One region of the Paenibacillus sp. FSL M8-0212 genome, then DNA from elsewhere that is predicted to be linked to it. Evidence: predicted binding sites of a transcription regulator. Region 1 holds the regulator's gene; the other holds the start of a gene.
What was found. The regulator Rex, encoded in region 1, represses fermentation and respiration genes when NADH is low (regulators of the CRP and FNR family bind a similar motif). The targets are predictions, from matches to a motif close to TTGTGAAATATTTCACAA.
Positions count from the first base shown of each region.

Region 2: the regulator Rex is predicted to act here: its motif matches at 1,496-1,513, upstream of nadA (quinolinate synthase NadA).

Region 1 covers NZ_JBBORP010000001.1:5,135,742-5,139,765, reverse strand. Annotated here, with positions in the region: gene MKX68_RS22745 (amidohydrolase) at 33-1,340, opposite strand; gene MKX68_RS22740 (redox-sensing transcriptional repressor Rex) at 1,327-1,980, opposite strand; gene dinG (ATP-dependent DNA helicase DinG) at 2,200-4,024, opposite strand, start outside.
Region 2 covers NZ_JBBORP010000001.1:2,400,832-2,404,855, reverse strand. Annotated here, with positions in the region: gene ftsH (ATP-dependent zinc metalloprotease FtsH) at 1-1,285, shown strand, start outside; gene nadA (quinolinate synthase NadA) at 1,585-2,523, shown strand; gene nadB (L-aspartate oxidase) at 2,559-4,024, shown strand, end outside.

The DNA of each region.
Region 1 (4,024 bases):
ACTTCCTTTCCCTATGATGCTCTATCCTGCAATTAACGAGCAAGCAGACCATCAAATGCCAATTGAGACTCACGCAAAATACGCTCTTCATCCAGCGTCAGACATTCGCCATGTTTCACCACTTGTTTCCCATCCACCCATACGTGCTCAACATCTTTGGCAGAAGCCGAGTAGATCGTATGTGAGATCAGGTCTGTATGTGGATAGAAATGTGCCTGTTCAATGTCCAAGGCGATAAAGTCAGCCTTCATGCCGACCTGGAGTGCTCCGGTATTGTTCAAGAAGATTGATTTGGCACCATATGACGTTCCGAGTAGTAACGCTTCGCCTGCTGGCACTGCCGTCGGGTCACCAGATACACCTTTGTGGATCAATGCAGCCAGTCTCATTTCCTCGAACATATCCAGGTTGTTGTTACTTGCTGGTCCGTCAGTTCCGAGTGACACGGTAACTCCTGCTTTCAGCAACGCAGGTACACGCGCAACACCGGAAGCGAGTTTCAGGTTACTTCCCGGGTTATGGGATACAGCCACATCATGACGGGCCAGAATCTCAATCTCTTCGTCATTCAGATGCACCGCATGTGCAACCAGGGATGGACGGGAGAAAAAGCCCAGTTTCTCCAGATGTGCTACAGGACGCAGTCCATAATCAGCCACGTTCTGCTCGACTTCACGAAGCGTTTCCGACATATGTGTATGAAGAGGAAGGTTTAGGTCGTTTGCGACCTGTACAAGCTTCTCTATGTAGTCAGGAGGGCATGTATATGGTGCGTGTGGCGAGATTACGGTTGTAATGCGACCATCGGCCTGTCCATTCCACTCACGTGCAAACGCTGCCGACTCCTCCAGCTTCCGCAGTTGCTCTTCTTCCGAGCACAGCCCAATTACACCACGTGCCAGTGCTGCTCTAACGCCGGATTGCTCCACAACTTTGGCAACTTGATCCATGTGATCGTACATGTCCAGGAAAGCTGTAGTTCCGCCTTTCAACATTTCAAGCACCGATAGCGAAGTTCCCCAATATACGTCTTCTGAAGTCATTTTCGCTTCCATCGGCCACATTTTTTCCTGCAACCATACTTGCAACGCAAGATCGTCTCCGTGCCCTCTGAGCAACGACATCGCTGCATGACCATGCGTATTGATCAGACCCGGCAGGAAGAACAATCCTTTTCCATCCACTTTGGTACAATTTTCGTCTCCATCCGGCAATGTCTCACCAATATGCACAATCTTGTCATTCTCAACAACCATGTATCCTTGAACAACGTTCCATGTTGTGCCGCCTTCATTAACGGCAAATTTGCCGTTGTGAATTACCCATCTATTTGTTGTCATCTTCCTCATCGTCCTTTCCAGTCTCCAAGTAATAGGCCAAACTAAGCAGATCCGTTGTAAAGTCAGCATGGTGAATGCGGATATGCGGCGGTGTTTTTAGAATTGTTGGTGCAAAATTAAGGATCGCTTCAATTCCCGATTCAATAAGCTGATCGGCTACATTTTGAGCTTCCGTATCCGGAACCGTAATAATACCGATGCGGATGTTATCCGTTTTAACCGCTTCCGTCAATTCATTCATTGGTTTTACCGTCAAACTGTTGATTTGACTACCAATCTTCGGTCCATATGCATCAAATACAGCAACAATCTTCATGTTGTCTTTCAGATATGCGTTGTAGTTGGACAAGGCCTGTCCGAGGTTACCCGCACCTACCAGAGCTACATTAATTTGCTGATCGATTTTGAGAATGTGACGAATTTTCTCGATCAAATAGGATACATCATACCCGATCCCTTTACGACCAAAATCACCGAAGTAAGCCAGGTCTTTTCGAATTTGGGCCGGATTCAGATCCAGCCTTTGTCCAAGCTCTTGAGAAGAAACAGTAGCCACCTCACGCTGGTGCAACTCGCTCAAATAGCGCAAGTATACAGGCAGACGTCGTACCACCGCTTCCGAAATTTTATCCGATTTCATTCTTGCTCCCCCTTACCAAGGCCACGATAAAAATAATAGATGAAAAGTTGAGCATTCTGTATAAACTCAAAGATAAACGTGACATTTTATACAGAATGCTCCTTGTAATTTAGGTTATAAGTTCTTACGTGCAACTGCTCTAATCGGATACGGAAATATCTAATAAAGTTTAACGCCAAACGATAGTGTCATGCAATGATATAACGAACAGAACAACCATTATTCTTGTTCATTAGCAGGTTTTTCCAACCACTCGGTGATTCGTGGAACCATCTGCTCCGTGAGCATATGCTCCATTTTGGGACCTGGTAATGAATATAAAAAGAATTTACCATAGTACGCTTCAATCACACGTGTATCATAAACAATGACAATTCCTCTGTCCTTTGCTGTACGCACCAATCGGCCAAATCCCTGCTTGAAACGAATGACCGCTTGTGGCACGGACAGTTTCATGAACGGATTTTTCTTCTGTTCCTGAAGCAACTCACTCTTGGCTTCCACCAACGGATGATTCGGCGGTTGGAAAGGCAATCTTACAATAGCGAGACAGGTCAGCGCTTCTCCCGGAATATCTACACCCTCCCAGAAGCTGCTTGTGCCCAGAAGTACTGTTGCTTTGGCATCTTGGAACCTGCGAGTCAATTTGGAACGACTTCCACTATCAACGCCTTGACCAAGCAACGAGATGTCGTTGCCAGACAGCGCCTCCTTCAGCGGATCATAGACCTGTCGCAACATCTTGTATGAAGTAAACAGAACCATCATGCGTCCACGCGTAGCAATTGCCGTCTCTGCGAGTGATTGCACCAGCATATTAACAAAGTGCGCATCACCCACACTTCCCTTCACACTCGGGAAATCACGCGGAATCACCAGAAGTGCCTGATCGCGATAGTTGAAAGGTGATGGCAGCATCGACGTTAACAACCGATTATTCTCGGAAGCATCCTGCAAGCCAAGCTGCTCAATCATGAACTGGAATGACTTATCTACCGAAAGCGTAGCTGATGTAAGCACAACACTTTTCTTTTTATCAAAAAACAAATCCTTAAGTTGGGCACTGACATCTACAGGTACGGCATACAGCTGGAGTGATTTACTGCGGAACTGGCCGCTGGCTTCCATCCAGTACACTGTTTTGGCGTCATCCATTCGCATGAAGAAACGTAGATTCTCCTTCAATGTGGTCAGATCTTTCAGTAATCCTGTAATGTCCGTAATCAGACTATCCGATTGATAATCATCCTGATCCTCTTTCACTTCAAGCAGCAATTTGTCCCCTTTGCGAACCAAATCGCCCAGAGTCACATAGATCTGGTTCTCCAGATCCTGCAACTCCTGCCATTTTGCAGGTTTCTGAGATGCTTTCAGACGCAGTGAAAATTGCCCCGTCTCGCCCGGTGAAGCATCACTTCGTTCAGGCAACAGACCAAACAAGGCATCGCTCATACGATCCCACAGTTCCTTGACCTCAAGAGCGAGCGGGAACATCTGATCCACCATGGAGCCCCATTGCACCGAATTCTCATGCCCGGATAACTGCGAACGAAGCATAGGCAGCTGACCATTACGACTGTCTTTAAACAGGCGGGTCAGTGTATGAACCAAAGTGAAATATTTCATATGCATTCCAAGATGTTTACCAGCGACATCCTCCAGATGATGTGCCTCATCGATTACAAGACTCTCATAGGCTGGCAGCAGCTGATGCGCGGCTTTCACATCCGTAAATAATTTGGAGTGATTGGTGATTACGATATCAGACAACCCTGCTTCATGTTTGGCACGATGGTAGAAACATTTGCGGAACCATGGACAGGATCTTCCCAGACATGATTCGGATTCGCTCTGTACCGTCTCCCAGAAGTCCCCTCCGCGTCCGCTAAGGTTAAGTTCCTCATCATCTCCGGTTTCGGTCTGTGTTAGCCAGACGATCATCTGAGCAGCTGTGAAATAATCCTCTTTAGGTGTGGCGAACTCACGTTTATTGATTTTGTGTTCAAATTTGCGCAGGCACAGGTAATGTCCACGTCCTTTGAAT
Region 2 (4,024 bases), 2.7 Mb from region 1:
TGCGAAGAAAAATGCGCCATGTATCATCTTTATCGATGAGATTGATGCTGTAGGACGTCAGCGTGGTGCTGGTCTTGGTGGTGGTCACGATGAGCGTGAGCAAACACTCAACCAGTTGCTCGTTGAAATGGACGGTTTCGGAGCTAACGAAGGTATTATCATCGTAGCTGCAACGAACCGTGCAGATATTTTGGACCCTGCCTTGCTGCGTCCAGGACGTTTTGACCGTCAAATTACGGTTGACCGCCCTGATGTAAGAGGTCGTGAAGCTGTCCTGAAAGTACATTCCCGTAATAAACCACTGACCAAAGATGTGAAAATGGATATTATCGCGAAACGTACAACAGGTTTCTCTGGTGCGGATTTGGAGAATCTCTTGAACGAAGCGGCATTGCTTGCAGCGCGTCGTAACCGTAAAGATATTTCCATGAAGGAAGTTGACGAAGCGATTGACCGTGTCATCGTTGGTACGGAGAAGAAAAGCCGTGTCATCAGTGATCGCGAGAAACGAATCGTTGCTTATCACGAAGCAGGTCATACCATTGTAGGATATTTCCTCGAACATGCTGATATGGTACATAAAGTGACCATTATTCCGCGCGGACGTGCGGGTGGATATGTAATCATGTTGCCAAAAGAAGACCGTATGCTGGTTACCAAGCAGGAACTGTTGGATAAAGTAACCGGACTTCTCGGGGGTCGTGTAGCTGAAGAATTGTTCATCGGAGAAATTGGTACTGGTGCATACAGTGACTTCCAGCAAGCGACAGGTATTGTTCGCAGCATGGTTATGGAATACGGTATGAGTGAGAAATTGGGACCTATGCAATTCGGAAGTTCACAAGGACAGGTATTCCTTGGTCGGGATATCGGTCATGAACAGAATTACTCGGATTCCATTGCTTATGAGATTGATCAGGAAATGCAACGCTTTATCAATGACTGTTATGAGAAGTGTAAAGACTTGCTTGTTAAACATTCAAAAGAGATGCACCTGATCGCTCAAACTTTGCTTGAGGTAGAGACTTTGGAAATGGATCAGATCAAGCAATTGATCGAAACAGGTTCTTTGACTCCAAAAGCAGAGAATGACAATGATGGTGAAGGCACACCAACTGAAGGCGGAGAGCCAATCATCGACAACATCGGTGATGTGCGTGTCCGTATTCAAGGTAAAGATGAAACGCCTGAGCCACCAGCCGGAGATATTCCAAACGAAGCTCCGAATCTGGAAAAGGGTAATAACAATAACCCGGATGATGGCGGAACAAAGCCAACGTCTTAATGTATAATACATCTGGCTATGATAGCAGGTGAAATCAAGAGAGCCCCTGGGGCTCTCTTTTTTTATCCATTATTTTAAAAGAGGATAGATAAAGATAAACGGGAGTTAGATGGCGAACCAGTTAGCAAACAGGTGGTTACAGCGCTGTTCCGGGCCTTTTTCATTTATTGACAGAGTCGTGAACGTTGTGTAAATTAGTTGTTAAACCGCTTGTGATTCGTTTCTCAAGCGAAGATAACGACTTAGGTTAGCCCACGAAACAGCGCATGACGCTGTCCCGATAAAGGAGAGGATCACAGGTGGAAGCTCTGGCTTTAGAGCGCAAGGCTGAGATGAACCGCGAGCTGCGTGCGCGGCTTATGGAGTTGAAGAAGGAACGTAATGCCATTATTCTTGCCCATTATTATCAACGTGACGAAGTACAGGAGGTTGCCGACTTCCGTGGAGATTCGTTTCTGTTAGCCCAGAAGGCAGCACAAACAGATGCGGATGTGATCGTTTTCTGTGGTGTTCATTTTATGGGTGAAAGCGCTAAAATTCTTGCGCCAAATAAAACAGTTATTATCCCGGACGAACGTGCGGGCTGCCCAATGGCAGATATGGTGAATGTGGATGGACTACGCAAATTGAAAGCACAACATCCTAATGCCAAGGTGGTTACGTATATCAATTCCTCGGCTGAGATCAAAGCAGAGACTGACATCTGTTGTACATCGGCGAACGCAGTCCGGGTTATTCAATCGGTGGATTCCGACGAAATTATCTGGGTACCGGATAAAAACCTGGGACATTATGTGCAGCAGCATACAGACAAGAAAATGATTATCTGGGAAGGTTATTGCAACACTCACGATATGCTTACAGTCAAAGATGTGGTGGAGATGAGAGCCAAGCATCCGAATGCAGAGTTTGTTGTCCATCCAGAGTGTCGCCCTGAGGTTGTAGAAATGGGTGATTTTGTAGGCAGCACAACAGCTATTCTGGAGTATTGCAAAAATTCATCAGCGAAGGAATTTATCGTAGGTACCGAAGATGGTACAGGATATCAGCTTCGTCTGGATAGTCCGGATAAACAGTTCCACTTTGCTACCAAGTTCCTCGTATGTCCCAACATGAAGGTGAACAACTTGAAGAAACTGGTGAAATGCCTGGAAACGATGAAGCCGCAAATCTACGTGCCACCGGCCGTTGCCGACAAAGCCAGAGAATCACTAGAGCGCATGTTGTTGGTAAAGTAGGATGCGCTACTCTTGCTCCAAGACAGGTGAATAACATGATACCGCAATATTTAGTTGATTTTGATCTGTCTGCGCTACACATGGTAGAGACGGATGTACTGGTTATAGGCTCAGGGATTGCTGGTTTGTTTACTGCCATTAAGGCAAGTGAACAACAACGTGTGTTAATGATCACGAAGAAGTCATTACTTGAAAGTAACACCAGATATGCGCAGGGAGGCATCGCTGCGGTTATTGCTGAGGATGATTCACCTGCTTACCACTTGCAGGACACACTTGTAGCAGGAGCGGGCTTATGCCGCTCCGAAGCGGTAGAGGTATTGGTGAATGAGGGGCCGGACGGAGTGAAGGAACTGATTCGTTTGGGTACTTTATTTGATCTGGAGAACGGCGAGTTGGCGTTGACGCAGGAAGGTGCGCATAGCCACCGCCGTATTTTGCATGCCAACGGAGATGCAACGGGATATGAGATTGTACGTGCGCTTGCTGTTGAAGTGAATGAGCATCCCGGGATTGAAGTATGGGATGAGCATTTTGTTGTTGACCTGATTACAGATCGAGATCGAGGGGAGTGCATTGGCGCTCTGGTTCAGACGGACGACGGATCGCAAGTGTTCGTGAAGGCACAGGCAACTGTTCTTTGCTCTGGTGGGGCAGGACAACTGTACCGATACACGACGAATCCGGATGTAGCTACTGCCGATGGTGTAGCCATGGCCTATCGGGCTGGGGCTATTGTTCGTGACATGGAATTTATCCAATTCCACCCCACTTCTCTTTGTTACCCGGGGGCCCCGCGTTTCCTTGTGTCAGAAGCCGTACGCGGCGAAGGGGCATATTTGCGCAATGTGAAGGGCGAGCGCTTTATGGATCGTTATCATGCCCAGCTTGAACTGGCCCCACGCGATATCGTGGCACGAGCGATTGTTAGTGAGATGGAGTCCACCAACAGTACCTTTGTGTACTTGGACATTACGCATGAACAACCAGAGATGATCAAGCATCGGTTCCCTACCATATATGAGACTTGTATGCGTTATGGATTGGACATGACAACGGACTGGATTCCCGTTGCACCTGCTGCCCATTACATGATGGGTGGAGTGAAAACGGATCTTAGTGGAGAGAGCAGCATCTCCCGGTTATTTGCTTGTGGTGAGGTGTCTTCTACAGGAGTGCACGGAGCTAATCGCCTGGCAAGTAACTCTTTATCAGAAGCGATTGTATTTGGGCGGAGAATTGTTGATCGTATTCAATCTCTTCCTCCGCTTGGTTTATTACAAGTAAGAGGGGCTGCGCCTTCATCTGTAGAGATGAATAACAAGATCAATAAGATCACGGAAGAGCAAAAGCCGGTATCCGAAAGACGTTTACGACTACAGAAAATGATGGTTCGTCAGGTAGGCTTGCGCCGGAATGGTGAGGATCTGCAGAAGGCCATGGACAAGCTGCAACAGGAATTGCAATTTTTTGATCAGACTCTCACCCATAAGGAAGAGCT